Regions from separate parts of the Selenomonas sp. CM52 genome, predicted to be linked through region 3. Evidence: riboswitches for the same ligand, from Rfam matches in the RefSeq annotation. Region 3 holds a riboswitch; each other region holds the start of a gene.

What was found. Region 3 has a riboswitch for cobalamin ahead of HMPREF1153_RS04330 (ABC transporter substrate-binding protein). Riboswitches for the same ligand answer to the same signal wherever they lie in the genome.
Region 1: it holds a riboswitch for cobalamin, as region 3 does, so the genes downstream of both, HMPREF1153_RS06745 (methylmalonyl-CoA mutase family protein) here and HMPREF1153_RS04330 (ABC transporter substrate-binding protein) in region 3, are expected to answer to the same signal.
Region 2: it holds a riboswitch for cobalamin, as region 3 does, so the genes downstream of both, HMPREF1153_RS07975 (ABC transporter substrate-binding protein) here and HMPREF1153_RS04330 (ABC transporter substrate-binding protein) in region 3, are expected to answer to the same signal.
Region 4: it holds a riboswitch for cobalamin, as region 3 does, so the genes downstream of both, nikB (nickel ABC transporter permease) here and HMPREF1153_RS04330 (ABC transporter substrate-binding protein) in region 3, are expected to answer to the same signal.

Annotation. Positions count from the first base shown of each region.
Region 1 covers NZ_ALNM01000028.1:18,953-22,729, forward strand. The annotation lists gene HMPREF1153_RS06745 (methylmalonyl-CoA mutase family protein) at 1-1,609, opposite strand, end outside; cobalamin riboswitch at 1,842-2,016, opposite strand; gene HMPREF1153_RS06750 (hypothetical protein) at 2,156-2,419, shown strand; gene HMPREF1153_RS06755 (glutamine synthetase) at 2,475-3,777, opposite strand, start outside.
Region 2 covers NZ_ALNM01000030.1:84,127-87,903, reverse strand. The annotation lists gene HMPREF1153_RS07980 (TonB-dependent receptor plug domain-containing protein) at 1-423, opposite strand, end outside; gene HMPREF1153_RS07975 (ABC transporter substrate-binding protein) at 459-1,442, opposite strand; cobalamin riboswitch at 1,624-1,801, opposite strand; gene HMPREF1153_RS07960 (DNA-deoxyinosine glycosylase) at 2,455-2,970, shown strand; gene HMPREF1153_RS07955 (Asp23/Gls24 family envelope stress response protein) at 3,048-3,777, opposite strand, start outside.
Region 3 covers NZ_ALNM01000019.1:99,097-102,873, forward strand. The annotation lists gene HMPREF1153_RS04315 (protein O-GlcNAcase) at 1-674, shown strand, start outside; gene HMPREF1153_RS04320 (nitroreductase family protein) at 767-1,279, shown strand; gene HMPREF1153_RS04325 (MazG nucleotide pyrophosphohydrolase domain-containing protein) at 1,362-1,832, shown strand; cobalamin riboswitch at 1,907-2,079, shown strand; gene HMPREF1153_RS04330 (ABC transporter substrate-binding protein) at 2,260-3,777, shown strand, end outside.
Region 4 covers NZ_ALNM01000010.1:53,115-56,891, forward strand. The annotation lists gene folE2 (GTP cyclohydrolase FolE2) at 1-452, shown strand, start outside; gene HMPREF1153_RS01765 (lysylphosphatidylglycerol synthase transmembrane domain-containing protein) at 492-1,493, shown strand; cobalamin riboswitch at 1,607-1,857, shown strand; gene nikB (nickel ABC transporter permease) at 2,087-3,028, shown strand; gene nikC (nickel transporter permease) at 3,028-3,777, shown strand, end outside.

The DNA of each region.
Region 1 (3,777 bases), on a different contig from region 3:
TCTTCAATGCCGTGAGGCACTCCTTTTTGAATGTCTCGTCCACATCGGCGAGATAGGCTTCGACATCCTTCTTGCGCTTTTCCATAAGTTCCGCCACATCCTCTGTGCGCGGATCGAGCAGTTTCTCCGTCATATTCGGATACATATTGTTGCCGACGATGCGATCTCTGCGCAGTTCGAGCTTCTTGAAGCGATCTTCAAGCGTCTTTGCGACTTCTTCCTGCACATAGCCGACTTCGAGAGCCTTGACGATACCGCCCTTGCCCTCGATCGTCTGGAATTCTGCCCAAATCTTTTCCTGAATTTCTTTCGTCAGCGTCTCGACTGCCCAAGAGCCGCCCGCTGGATCAATCGGCTGCATAAGGCCGAATTCTTCCTGCAGCATGATCTGCACATTGCGCGCGATGCGGCGCGAGAACTCATCACCCTTGCGAATCGGCTCATCGAACGGAGCGTTCTCAAAGGAGTCAAGTCCGCCGACGACACCGGAGAAGATCTCCGTCGTGTTGCGCAGCATGTTGACGTAAGGATCGTAAACCGTCTTGAAAAACAGTGCGGGACGTGCATGTACGTGGATGCGCTGCGCCTCTTCTCCGCCGCCGAACGCCTTGACGATCTGCGCCCAAATCGGGCGAACCGCACGAAGCTTCGCAATCTGCAGGAAGAAGTTCGCGCCCATCGAGAAGCCGAACATCATCTGCCCTGCCGCCTCGTCGACCGTAAGCCCGCGCTCCATGAGGGCACGCAAGTACGCGACGCCGACGGCGAGCGTCGAGGCGACTTCCTGCACATCGTTGGCGCCGCCGCGCGAAACGGCATCGCTGCGCACCATGATCGTCTTGAGATTCGGCGCATACTGCTTTGCCCAGAGAGCAGCCTCCGCCATCTCATCATAGAGCTGTGGCAGCGAAGCGTAATTCTCGCCGCGCTGAATCAACTCGCCCAAGGGGTCTGCTCCCACGAAGCCGCCGAGCTTTGCGAGGTCACCGCCGTCAGACTTGACGGACGCAGCGACGAGAGACAGCATCGGCAGGGACGAAGCGCCCGCATAGATGTAGAGCGGATGCTGGTCGAGCTTCAAGCCGTTGAGCGTCGTGTGCATATCCTCAACCGTTGTGATATTGCAGCCTTCATCGCCGATTTTTTCAGCATCCTTGGCATCCTTGTTGAGGAGCGTTGCCGAATCGAGGCGGATGTTGTAGATCGTCGAACCCTTGTCCACTTCGCGGTGCAAGAGTTCGTTGTTCTCCTCGGGCAGCGTCTCGTCGCACGACTGCGCGATGCCCCAAGGCTGTTCGATATAGCCGTTCGGACGCACACCGCGCAGGAAGTTGTCCATGCCGGGAAAGTCCGTCCTCGGCAGGATCTCGTCCGTCATCTTGTGGGTGTACATCGGCTCGAATGTGATGCCCTCGTACGTTTTCGTGAACATCTTTTTCTCGAAGGGCGCCCCCTTCAAGAGTGCGACGCATGCCTCTTTCCACTCGTCATACGTCGGCGGTTCGAATTCGTCGAGCGGCACATCGGGGAAACTCGTTTGCTGTTCGGCCTTCTTCAAGATGGCCTGCAGGTCAAGATTCTCGTCCTGACCCTTTGTCTCATTGCTCATATTTCCACAGCCTCCCTTGAAATAATACGGAATACAACAAAAAGCCGCCCTGCAGTCGAGGGCGGCTTCATCATTTTCGTGAACAGGCTTGCAGGAAATCTCTTCTGCACATCATGTCCGTGCAAAGTGCATTTTCCAATAAAAAATCCGGTGCAAATCTGCGCCGGAGAGCCTGCCGTGAAACGACAAAATCCCCTACCCATCGCTCGCAGGTACCAGCGCAAATCGCGCTGACGGTGATGTCAAAACAGGCAGTTCTCCTGGCTCAGATTCATCGTCCGATCATGCCTTCCCAAAGATTTCTCCAGTGGCCTTTTATGAAGGACTCCTCTTACAGTGGCGGGACCGCTCCGGCTTCTACCGAATTCCCTATTAAGTCTTGCGACACCTGTCTCCAACAATATGTTGTTTTCATCTTTATATTAACTCTGTTTATTGGGGATTGTCAATACTCCCGAAGTCTTTTACAATAAAAATATGGTTTGATTCTGCATAGATTTTCTACGATTTTCTACGATTCTTCAAAATTGCACAAGGAGACACAGCATGATCAAAGTTCATGGATCCGTCATCATCGAGCAGGGCGTGACCTTCGCCATCGTCGTCGTCAAGCCCCACGTCACGCAGTACACGGCTCGCGCCGTATCGTTCCGCAATGAGATCGCCCCCTTCTTCCGCAACATGCCCATCGTACTGATGTCGCAGGACAAGGACGGCAATCCGCGCTACTATGGCAGAAAGGACATCGTCGATTTTCTAAAGACGATCAAGGTCGAGCAGATTCCCTGGAAGACGTACCATATTTATTAAGAAACGCAATTGCCGCCAAAAAGCGCCCGCAAAGGCGCTTTTTGGCGGCAATCCATCAGATCATATTCTTGATATAGGCGTCATAAAGCGCCTTGAGTTCCTCGATCTTGTCATACATCTCCACCTGCAGACCCGACGCCACGGCGTAATCGCCTTCGTGCAAGGCCTTGGTGAGAAGCGTGAACAGAGATTTTTCGTCGATGCTGTCCTTCGCGAGATACGAGCGAATGCCGTTGATCTTGTTCCAGTTGTAGGAATCCTGATCCGTCACGAAGGTCGCCTGCACTTCCTTTGCCTTGCGCACGATGTCGCGGTTCTCAGGAATGATGCGGCTGATGAGTTCCGTCTTCCAGCGCAGGAGAGCGCCCGCCTTGAACGCCTCGATGATCTGCGGACGCAGAGCGCCGCCCACCGTGATGGCGGCGACCTTCTCGGGATGATTCTCAAACCCCTGCATATTTTCCCAAACCGTCGCCGGTGGTGCGCCGAAGAGGCGATTTCTTTCCTTTTCGGTGTAATCCTCGAAGACGTCGACCTCGCTACGATAAGCTCGATCCTTTTCAAGATAAAAGCCTTCCTTCCCCGCTTCCTTGGAAAGTTCTGCCAGAAGTTCCTCCGTCGTATGGTGAATCGAGGTCTTCACACCGTCAAGCACTGCAGAATAGACCGCAGCCAAAACAAGGTATATATTGGAATACGGATTGCAGGCGCGCAGTTCGAAGCGCGTCGCATAGGGATTCGCCAAATCGCGAATCAATCCTGCAAGTATCGTGCGGTTGCGCGACGGAATTTCCGGCGTATAGCCGAGCGAAGTGACGATGCAGACGGGCGCTTCAAAGCCGGGCTTCAAGCGGTTGAGCGAATCGTTCGTCGCCGACACGAAGGGATTGATGACCTCATAATTCTTCAAAAGCCCCATGATCGCGCCATAACCGACGGCACTCAGGTAGTCCTTCGTCATATCCTGCGGCGTGAAGAGATTGTGCACCTTGCCGTCTTCCATGACGGCGGCGATGCAGAAATGCGTATGCTCGCCGTTGCCCGCAAGGCCGATCATCGGCTTCGCCTTGAAATTCACCTCAAGGCCGTTCTCACGGAAGACCTCGCGCACCATCGTGCGCACGATCAATTCATTGTCCGCCGCCTGCAGGGCGTCAGAAAAGCGCCAGTCGATCTCGATCTGCTCGCACACATGCGTCATCTTGCCCGACTCGTCAATCTGCGCCTTGAGACCGCCGACCTCCTTGTGCCCCATCTCAACCTGCAGTCCGTAGCGATCGAGCAGCATGACCGCCTGCTCCAACGCCGTGCGCACAGCGCCGTGCGTACGCTGCCAATACTGCTCCTGCATGACCTGA
Region 2 (3,777 bases), on a different contig from region 3:
AAGATCTGCACTGGAACGACCAGAAGATGCGCCTTGATCATTGTTGACTCGCTCCCCGTCGACAAGGACGATCACGCGTTCATCTCCATTGAGACGAACGATCTCCTGCTGCTGCCCGCCCATGCGCGTGACAGTCACTCCGTTTACATGCTCAACAGCCTCGCCAACCGTTGCATAGTGATTCGCAGCGATTTCCTTCGCCGTGATGACTGTGACGTTGGCTGGAGTGTCCATGCGCTCTGTCGGGATGCGCTCCGCCGTCACGACGGTCGCGCCGAGGTCGTTCACTGCATTCTCTGTCGCTTCGTCAGCCGCATCGTTTTCTGCCGCGAACACCGGTGCGCAACAGAGACTCGACGCAAAAAAAGCCGCCAACACCTTCCTTGTCAAACCATCCTTGCCGTAGATTTTCTTGCTCTTCATGCTCATTTCTCCTCCTTGATGATTTTAATGAATCCTTATTCCACCGCCGAGAGATGCTCTTCGCGTCCTTGGGCGAAAGCGTCTCCGTATGCGCGATAGGCGATTTCCTGCACGCCAAGTACGAAGTCCTGCGAGCAGTTGTAGATATAGGCTTCCGTCGGTTCTTCGAGGCGATGCTCGCGGATGGCCTTGACCGTCTGCAGGGACGGATCGTCGAAGTATTCCTTGCGGAACTTGTCGACGTCGAATTTCCCATGGTCGTTGTACGTCGGCACGAAGAGGATGTCTGGATTGATCTCGACGAGCTGCTCCTTCGTCATGGCCTGGCCGTCGCGGATGCCGAGCGCCGACCTGCCGTTCTTCACGCCCGCATAGCGGCAGGCGTCGTCAAAGCTGGAGCCGATGCCGCCATAACCCGACATCAGGGAGATCAAGACGACTGTCTTGCGCTCGCTCTCGGGGATGGCGCTGACCTTCTTCTCTATGCCTTTAAGATGCTCGTCCATCATCGCGAGGAGCTTTTCCCCGCGTTCGGGCACGCCTGCCGCCTGCGCGAGAAGCGCGATCGTCTCCTTAATCTCAGCGAGATTCCTCGCGCCCTTGCAGACGACGACGGTAAGTCCCGCTTCACGAAGCGACGGTACAATGGCGAGGTCACCCCAGTCAGGCACGATGACGAGATCAGGCGAAAGCGCGACGAGCTCTTCGACCGTCGGATTGCCGACGCGCTTTTCCACCTTCTTCGCAAGATCCACAACATTCGAGCTTACAGGATCGTCAAGGAGGCTGTTTACCGCTGCCATATCTTCGGGCGGCACAAGACCAAGCATGACCTCGTCCGTGCTCATCGAAAGCGTGACAATGCGATGTGGTTTCGCAGGCACGGTGACGACCGTACCTTGGCTGTCCGTGACCGTATAGCTTCCTGCGCCGCCCTGCGCCGCCTCCGGCGCGATACGGCACGCCGTCAGCAGCAGGCAGACGACGACTAGGACTATGGCAAAGAAACTTTTCTTCAAACTTTTTCCTCCCTTTACCGCCTCCTGCGACAAAGCTTAGATAGCAGTGAAGTCCAACTTTCTGCGAGAAAAGCATCCATAAAAAAGAGCCTTTCCCCCTCGAAGAGAAAGGCTCCCTTATGCAGCAGCGCAAAGGCGCACGGATGCAAAGAAGAATCCCCTTCCCATCGCTCGCAGGTCAAACGGTGATCGTCAAGCAGGCAGTTCTCCTGGCTCGGTTCATCGCTCGGCTGCGCCTTCCCAGGGAAGTACCCCAGTGACATCCTTGCAGCTTCGCTCCCCTCACAGTGGCGGGACCGCTCCGGCATAACCGGATTTTCTCTTAGACCCTTGCGGGTACCTGCTCCACAGCGTGATTTTCTCCGCTGTAACTTATGAAATTATAACTAGACTTAATCCAGACCCTATGCTACCGCAAAACTCTCGGCTTGTCAATGCACTTTAAGAAGAACGACAAGGGGCTGCCAAAAGGCAGCCCCTTCCCTTCGTCTCCTATGAAAGCTATGCTCAGCCCAACGACTGCAGAAGCATCGCTGCGCTCGCTCCGCTCGCAGCACCATGAAGGCGCTTCCTTTTCGGGAATCTTCCCATGAAGATTGGAAGTGTGCTATAATATAGACGGTGCTACTACAACGGTGGCGGTCGATTCTTAGCCCTCCTTGGCGGTCAACGTCAGCCAATCATGCGGCGCGCTTTGCGCTTGCATTCTTGGGACGTTTTCGCATACGAGCCGTTTGCCAATCAGCCGCGCCCTTTGAGCTTGCTTCTTGGACGGCTCAGCAGGGCGTTGCTTATGACGATTAATGATTTGATTGCGTTGCTCTTGGTAACGCTTTTCATCCTCATCGTTCTGAAAGCATAAGAAAACCCGCCTAGTCTTTGCCGGAAGAGGCGGGCTTTCTTAACCCAAATTTCTCTAGCGGGGCTGACCGTTACCAGTAGCACCCTTTCCACGCTTATTATACGACGTAAAAGCAGATTCGTCAAATTCCACTGCAAAGGAGTCCTGCTCATGCCCGCTTCTCCCTTCACCTGCGTCGGCTTTCCTCCGAGCATCGACGCAAACTGCACGCATATCATTCTCGGCTCGATGCCGGGCGCGGCGTCGCTCAGGGCGCAGCAATACTACGCCTACCCGCAGAATCGCTTCTGGCGGCTCATGGCGTATCTGTTGGAGGGCGGTGAGCCGCCGCAGGACTATGCGGCGCGGCTCCAGATGCTGCTCCGCCACCATATCGCGCTTTGGGACTCCATCGCCTCGTGCGAGCGCGAAGGCAGCTTGGACTCAGCGATTCGCGCGGCAAAGCCCAACGACTTCACCGCACTCCTCGCGCATTATCCGCGCCTCTCCACCTTCTGCCTGAACGGCGGCAAATCGGCCGATACTTTCCGCCGTGCCAACAAGCCACTTCTAAAACGCGACGATCTCACCTTTCATGCACTGCCCTCGACGAGCGCCGCCAACGCGCGCTGGCGCTTCGACGATCTCGCAAAAGCATGGAAAAAGGCGCTCCCCCTCGAAGAGTAAGGGGAGCGCCTTTTCTTCTCGATGAGCAGGCGGCGCACAGCGTCCACAAAACGAATGTTGAATGTTGTGCGTACAGCTTACGCTTCGATATAAAGCGCCTGCACCATGATGTCGACCTCGCGCACGAAAAGTCCCGTCATGTATTCGACCTTCGTTCTCACGCGCTGCTGCGTCTCCTTGATGAGTGTCGGAATATGGCTGCCGTAGGTCAGCACGACGGAACAGGAAATCTCAAGGCCGCGATCCTCGTCGCCTTTCCAGACGTGGCGCACGCGCACAGAACCGACCTTCGAGATGTATTCCTTCTCATGCACGATGCGCACGACCATCTCGCGAATTGCCAGATCGTCGATGATGAGCTTGCCATAATAGCTGAACACCGGGCGCACGATGGACTTCTCGCCGAGTTTGCGGCGACGCGTGCGGTTGCGGCGGAAAAAGGACTGGATGGGATCGATGAGGAAGCCCGAAGCATGAGGCTTCAGCTCGATCGTCGGAACGGGTATGATGTGCTTGCCCTGCTTCAGTCGGCTGTCCCGCGCTTTTTGCATCTCACGCTGCGTCGCGATGTCTTCGATGTGGATGATCTGTTCGATCGTCGGCAGTTTCAGTATGCGCACGATCTTATAGACCATGTTCTCGGAAGTCCCAAGGATGAGGATGCGATGCGGCCTGCACTCAGCGATAGCAGAACGCACTTCTTCCGCATGTCCGGGCAGAACGAAAATGGCGCGGCGCACCGCCATGATTTTGCTCTTCTCCATCTTGGCGGAAGAACCGGCGACGATCTTGCCGTCCTTGATCAGG
Region 3 (3,777 bases):
TCGGCCCCATACAGGGATTGGATGAAACTGTGGCGGAGCGTGCGCCCGTGTTCTTGATGAATCCGATGGACAAACCCTATCTTTCGCGCATCGCCTTGGCTACGGGCGCAGAGTGGCTCTCTTCGCCCGCCTCGTATGATGCGGAAAGAGCTTGGTATACCGCCATCCGTGAGCAATACGGCGGCTTGGCAGGGGCGATGGAACTTTTCGCGCTTCATTCGCGCCGCATGGAAAAGGATTGGGCACATACGGGCGCACTCGATGCGCCTGTGCTGAAAGAGCAGATGGAAGCTTTCTGGCAAAAGGTGGAGCGTGGGGAAAGGGCCGAAAAGGAAGCGGAAGCCCTCGCAAAGGAATTTCGTCGCCTGAAGCGTGCTGCCAAGCAGTTGAAGGAGAAGCTTCCACCGGAAACTCTTGCCGAATGCCTGCCGCAGCTCCAGCTCTTTGCTCAATATGCGGAGTCGGCGGAAACGTCCCTCGCGATGGTGAAAGCGCAGCGCGAAGGAAGCTTTGCGCACGAGGCGGCGCTTTATCAAAAAATCAAGGATGTTCCAACAGAGCAGCAAAAAAAGGAAGAACCGCGTCTCTCCGAGCAGGTGCTCGCAGATTTTATCGCGAGGGCGAAATCGTGGCATGAAATGCAAGAGGTTGGCGTAGGACGGAGGGAAAACTAGCCGATCGGTCTGCGCCTTGACCTCTTGGGAGGTTATGCTAGAATATATCAAAGATGTATGGATGTGCATTTTTCGTAGAGGAGGAGTTCTTTATGTCGTTTCTTGATTTGGCGAAAAAGCGCTATTCTTGCCGCAAGCTTTCGGCGCAGCCCGTGGAGGAGGAGAAGCTGCAAAAGATTTTGGAGGCGGGGAATCTCGCGCCGACCGCCCACAACAATCAGCCGCTTCATATCTGGCTTCTTGAGAGCGCTGAGGCGATGGAGAAGGTTTCACAGACGACATCCTTCATCTTCGGCGCACCCGTCGCCTTTGTTGTGGGCAGCAAGGCGGATGATGCTTGGGTACGTCCCTCTGACAAGAAAAACTTCGCCGATGTGGATGCGAGCATTGCGGCGACGCATATGATGCTGGCGATTGAAGACTTGGGACTTGGGACGACGTGGGTCGCGCATTTCGATGCGCCGAAACTCAAGGAGTTTTTCCCCGAGATGGCGGATTATGAGCTTGTGGCGATTTTTCCCGTCGGCTATCCTGCCGAGGATGCTGCGCCCTCGCCGCGTCATGCCGAGCGTGTGGGTGTAGAGAAGCTTGCCGATTGGCTTTGAGAGATTGTTGTTGCCCCGCTGCACGCATGTTGCGGCGGGGTTTTCCTTATGGAGCGGATTTTGTTGAATGCGAGGAAGATTTATGACATACGTTGAGCGATTGCAGGATATTGTGCGCACGCTGCGCTCCGAACATGGCTGCCCATGGGATCGGAAGCAGACGCATGAGAGCATCAAGCCAGGCTGCATAGAGGAGGCGGTCGAGGTACTCTGCGGCATCAACATCTTAAGGGAGACGGGGAAGGCGGACAACTTGCGCGAAGAGCTTGGCGATCTCCTGCTGCAAGTGATCTTTCACGCACAGCTTGCAGAAGAGGCGGGGCTTTTCACGTTGGAGGATGCAGCGAGAGCCGCTGCAGAAAAGATGGTGCGCCGCCATCCGCATGTGTTTGGCGAGCCTGTCAAGGATGCGGCGGGCAAGTCTCTGACGGAGTGGACGGCGATCAAGGCATGGGAGAAGCGCGGGCGCGAATGGGAGGAAGCGTACCTGCCCGACGCATTTGAAGAGGCGGCGCTGCTCTTGCAGAAGGCGAGGGAACGCAAAAAGCTGTAACCGATGGGCGTTTCAGCTCCTCAACGCCCATTGACACATTGTTCGTTTTATTGTAAGCTGAATCCGAAAACAACTTCATATTTTGCCGATCGGGTGCGCGCTGCGCTTAATAGAGAAGCAGGTGAAAGACCTGCGCTGTTCCGCAGCTGTAATGCAGAGTCGACCTCATGATGTCACTGGGAAACTGGGAAGGCGAGGAAGACGAGGATGCAGAGCCAGAAGAACTGCCCGATCGAAGCGCTGTTATTATTCCTGCGAGAGACAGGAAGGCGTGGCTCGTGTTTCGTGCGCCTTTTTGCTCTTTAGCAAAGAGGCTTTTTATATGTCTGGGCGAAAGTGATGGAAGGAGGTGGATGGAAGGCGCAGAATGATAGGATTGTCTGGAGGAAGGTATGCTGTGAGTATTGGGTGTTATATGCGAGGAGGCATGACAGTGAGGAAACTTTGTATGTTTCTGCTGGCGGCGATGATGATGCTCACCGTCGGCTGCGGAGGCGCGGATCAGGCGAAAAACGAGCGCGCAGAGAAGGGCGAAATCGTGATCTCGGTCGGCAAGTATATGGTAGGCGAGGGTTTCGATCCGACGATGGGATGGGGTCTCTGGGGGCCGGATCCGTTCCACAGCGCATTGATGGGACATGATGAAAAGAATCAGCTCATCAAGGAGCTGGCTACAAACGTTGAACGTTCAGAGGATGGGCTGAAGTATACCTTTACGATCCGGGATGATGCGAAATTCTCTGACGGTCAGCCGCTGACGGCAGAGGATGTCGTCTTTACCTACGAAACGGCGAAGAAGGCGGCCAGCGCCGTGGATCTGACCGCGATGGAGTCGGTGCGCGCCCTGTCCCCGACGCAGGTGGAGTTCAAGCTGTCACGCCCGTGGTCTGTTTTCCTCGAAACGGCGGCATCCCTCGGCATTGTGCCGAAGCACGCCTATAAAGAAGGGTATGCGACGGCGCCGGTCGGCAGCGGTCCCTGGAAGGTCGTCTCGTTCCAAAAGGAACAGCAGCTTGTGATGGAGCCGAACGAATATTATTACGGAGAAAAGCCGAAGCTGAAAAAGGTGACGGCGCTGAATCTGGGCAATGATGCTGTGCTTGCAGCAGCGCAGTCCGGACAGGTCGATCTCGTCTTTGCACCGCCCGAATTTGCGGCGGCAAGCGTGCCGAATATGAAATTGGTAGTGATGGACACCATCGACAGCTTCTGCGTCAATATGCCGCAGGAGCCGGAGCATGACGAAAACGGCATGCTGGTCGGCAACAATGTGACGAGCGATCCTGCCATCCGCCAGGCGCTCAATATCGGCATTGACCGCAAGGCGATCATTGAGAACGCGCTCGACGGTTTCGGAAAGCCGACGATGAATTTTGCAGAAGCTCTTTCTTGGGCGAATAACGATTTGCAGGAATCGGACAACCGCGTGGACGAAGCCGTGAAGATTCTTGAGGCTGCGGGCTGGGTGGATACGGACGGCGACGGCATTCGCGAGAAGAACGGGCAGAAGGCGGAATTCGTCATCAATGGCCGTTCCAATGACCTGCAGCGTTACAATACAGCGGTGGCGCTTGCACAGGATGCGAAGAAGCTCGGCATCAACATCATCGCAAAGTCGACGCCATGGTCGGAGGCCCGCAAGATAGCGCGCAACATCCCGACGGTATGGGCGGGCGGCGACTATACGCCGCAAGTGATCTACAATTATTTCCATTCCTCGCAGGTCGGGGTGAATGTCATCAACAACTCTGCCATGTATCGCAACCCGACGGTTGATGTGCATATCGATCGGGCACTTGCCGCTGCGACCGATGAGGAGATGCTGCGCGAGTTCCGTGCGGCACAGTGGGATGGCATGACAGGGCCGAAGGTCGATATCCCCTATCTTTGGATTGCGACGGTTCAGATGCCGTATTTCGTCAACAATCAGCTCGATCTCGGTCAG
Region 4 (3,777 bases), on a different contig from region 3:
TCGAGGGCGAAAAGCGTGCGGGCGAGGCGATGTCGTTCCGTCTTGGCGTCACCGTGCCTGCGACATCCCTCTGCCCGTGCAGCAAGGCGATCTCGCGCTACGGTGCGCACAATCAGAGGAGTCTTCTGCAAGCAGTCGTCGAGTTCAAGCCGCCCGCGCCGTGCATCTTCATCGAGGATCTCGCCGCGCTCATGGAAGAGCAGGCGTCGTGCCCGATCTATCCGCTGCTGAAGCGTGAAGATGAGAAGTATGTGACGGAAAAAGCATACGAGCAGCCAAAGTTTGTCGAGGACATCCTGCGCGACCTCGTGCTCGCCCTGCGTCCTTTGCCCGGACTCTTTTGGTTCTCGCTTTCCTGCGAGAATTTTGAGTCGATTCACAATCACAGCGCCTATGCGAGTCACGAAGAATATGTGAATTGCGAGGCGCGGACAGCCGGCAAAGAGCAATGATCTGAGAAACTGCGTCAGGCCGCTCTGAGGAGGTGTCAAATGAAGGTGTTCTGCAAGCGTTTCATCGTACCGCTGCTGCTCGTTTTCTTCATCTCGGGCGCCGTCATCTATTCGACGGTCGACATTCATACGTTGAAAAATCTCACGGCGTTCCAGCCGTGGTCCATCGCCCTTGCGCTCCTATGCGTGAGCCTTGGTCTGACGCTTGACGGCACGCGCCTCATGCACCTCGTGAAGATCTCGGGCGAGCACATCACGCTGGGACAGGCGGTGCAGGTGGTCTTCGGCAACTACTTTCTCGCGCTCCTGACGCCGGGGGCAACGGGCGGCGCTGTGGCGCAGCTCATGTTCCTGCGTCATGCAGGCGTACCGGCGGGCAAGGCGACGGTGCTCGTCATCGTGCGAACCCTCGTGTCCATCCTCTTCCTTATATGCTGCATGCCGTTCATTTTCCTGCACGACGCAGGCATCTTGCCTGGCGTGGACAATCATACGCTGATGCTCATCTCTGTCATCGCCTTCGTCGTCATCGCACTCATCGTGCTTGCCTTTCGCGCGAATGCGTTCGACTACATCGTCCTGCGCCTGACGAAGCGACTGAGCACGAAGCGCAGCAAAAAGCTGCTCTCTTTCTATCGTGATCTTAAGATGGGCGTGCATCTCCTCGCTTCCTCGCCCAAGAGCATGCTTCGCATCTTTTTTGAATCAGGCTTCAGTCTCATGTTCATCTATGCCATCGTTCCGTGTCTTCTTTTGGGACTCGGTGTGACAGATGCCGATTGGTACACGGTCATGGGGCGCATGATTTTCCTCAACATGCTGCTCTACTTCACGCCGACGCCCGGCGGCTCTGGCATCGCGGAGGGCGGCTTCGTCTTGCTCTTTGCCGATTCCGTACCGGCAGGCACCGTCGGCATCCTCGCCGTTTGCTGGCGGCTCATCGCCGAGTACATCCCGTTCTTCATCGGCCTTTACTACACCCTCAAGGTGTTTGGCAGAGATTTTATGCATCGACAGATGGAGCAGCAGGAGGATGGCTGAGCGTGCAGGTATATCGCAGGGAGAAATAATGTTTCTTAAAGAAAATTTTTTCGTGCGCTTGCCATGATAGGAACTTTGCTATATAATTACCGATAGTAATTGTTTTCTCAAAAATTCATACAGACGTCATAAGTGTCGCCGATGTATATCGGCGAGCGATGAGAGGAAAATGGGTGAAAGACCCATGCTGTCCCGCAGCTGTAATCGGGGAATTTGTTTCCATGGGAAACGCTGAAATCACTGTTTCTGATGAAAGTGCTGAATGCATCGGCACTTCCTGACATGTCACTGGGGAAAACCCGGGAAGACGGAAACAAACGATGATCCGAGAGCCAGAAAGCCTGCTTATGATAAGATTCATTGCTTGACTTACGAGAGATGGGGAGATGGATGCCAAGGTGTGTTCCGACGGGGGAATATGTCCTTGGTGTTTTGCGCTTGCAGGAAAAATCCGCATGTCTTGTCTTGGTTGACGGACATGCGTTTTTTTATGGAAATGCCGGATAGATGGGCGTTTCCTTATAGAGACCGATTCTGAGGATTCGGTCGCAAATGTCTTTTTTATATGATTTTTAAGGAGATGAGGTATTGCATTGAAAGGAAAAGAATTGATACGCCGCCTGTGTCAGATGCTCATCACGCTCTTTGGCGTGAGCTTCCTGACATTCAGCCTGACGTATCTCTCGCCGGGCGATCCTGCGGAAACGCTCTTGGAGGTCGGCGATTCCGTCGTGTCACAGGAAACGATCGATGCGACGCGCAAGGAGCTGGGACTCGATCAGCCGTTTCTCGTGCAGTATGGGAGATGGCTGGGCGGCGTGCTGCAAGGCGACATGGGACGCTCATATTCGGCGAAGATCCCCGTGTTCGACAAGCTCATGCAGTGCCTGCCGGGCACGCTGGCGCTCGCCGTAGCTGCGACTGCTATGACGGTCTTGATCTCCCTGCCATTGGGCATCGTCGCAGCTCTTTACCGCAACCGCTGGATTGACTATGTGATCCGCGTGCTGTCCTTCTTCGGCGTCTCAATGCCGGGCTTTTGGATCGGACTCGTGCTGCTCTATATCTTCGGATTGAAGCTGCATCTCTTCCCGATTGCGGGCGGTGACATCACGGCGCGAGGCATCGTGCTTCCTGCGTTCACGCTCGCCGTCGTCATGTCGGCGAAGTATACGCGGCAGGTGCGCACGGCTGTCCTCGAAGAGCTTGGACAGGACTACGTCATCGGCGCGAAGGCGCGTGGTCTTTCCATGCAGCGCATCCTTTGGCGTCATGTGCTGCCGAACGCCTGCCTGCCGCTCGTGACGCTCCTGGGGCTTGCCATCGGCTGGCTCTTGGGAGGCGTCGCCGTCATCGAGATGGTATTCTCGTGGCCGGGACTCGGCAAGATGGCCGTTCATGCGATCGAGATGCGCGACTATCCGCTGGTGCAGGGGTTCGTGCTGTGGATTGCCATACTCTACATGCTTATCAACCTCCTCGTCGATATTTCTTACGCGAAGCTTGATCCGCGCTTGAAGAGGGGGGGACGCTGATGGCGAAGGACAGAAAACTTTTCTATCTTTATTCAGTCTTGGTCGTTCTGCTCATTTTGGCAGCGGTCGTCGCGCCGTATCTGGCGCCTTACGACCCGTACACGTCCTCGATGCAGACGTCGCTTCTGCCGCCGTCGTCGGAGCATCTCTTCGGCACGGACAAGCTCGGCAGGGATTCCTTCACGCGCATCCTCTACGGCATGAGGATTTCCATCGCCATGGCGCTCGGCATCGTCTTCATCATGTCCGTCGTCGGCACGCTCATCGGCATCATCGCCGGCTTTACGGGCGGCAAGGTCGACACCTTGCTCATGCGCTTCACGGACATGGTGCTGGCTTTCCCGGGAATCGTGCTTGCTATCGCCATCGCCGGCATGCTCGGCGGCAGCATCGCGAACACGATTCTGGCGCTTTCCGCCGTCGGTTGGACGAGGTACGCGCGACTGGCGCGCAGCCTGACGCTCAAGCTGGCGCAGCAGGACTTCCTCTCTGCCGCCGTCACGAACGGCACGCGCACTTCGATGATCATTTGGCGTCACATCGCGCCGAATCTTCTGCCGACGATCATCTTGACGGCAGCGACGGACATCGGCGCCATGATGATGGAGATTGCCGGCCTGTCGTTTCTCGGCTTCGGCGCACAGCCGCCGACGCCCGAGTGGGGACTCATGCTCAACGAGGGGCGGCAGTTCATCCAGACAGCGCCTTGGCTCATGGTCTATCCGGGCGTCGCCATCCTCGTCGTCGTC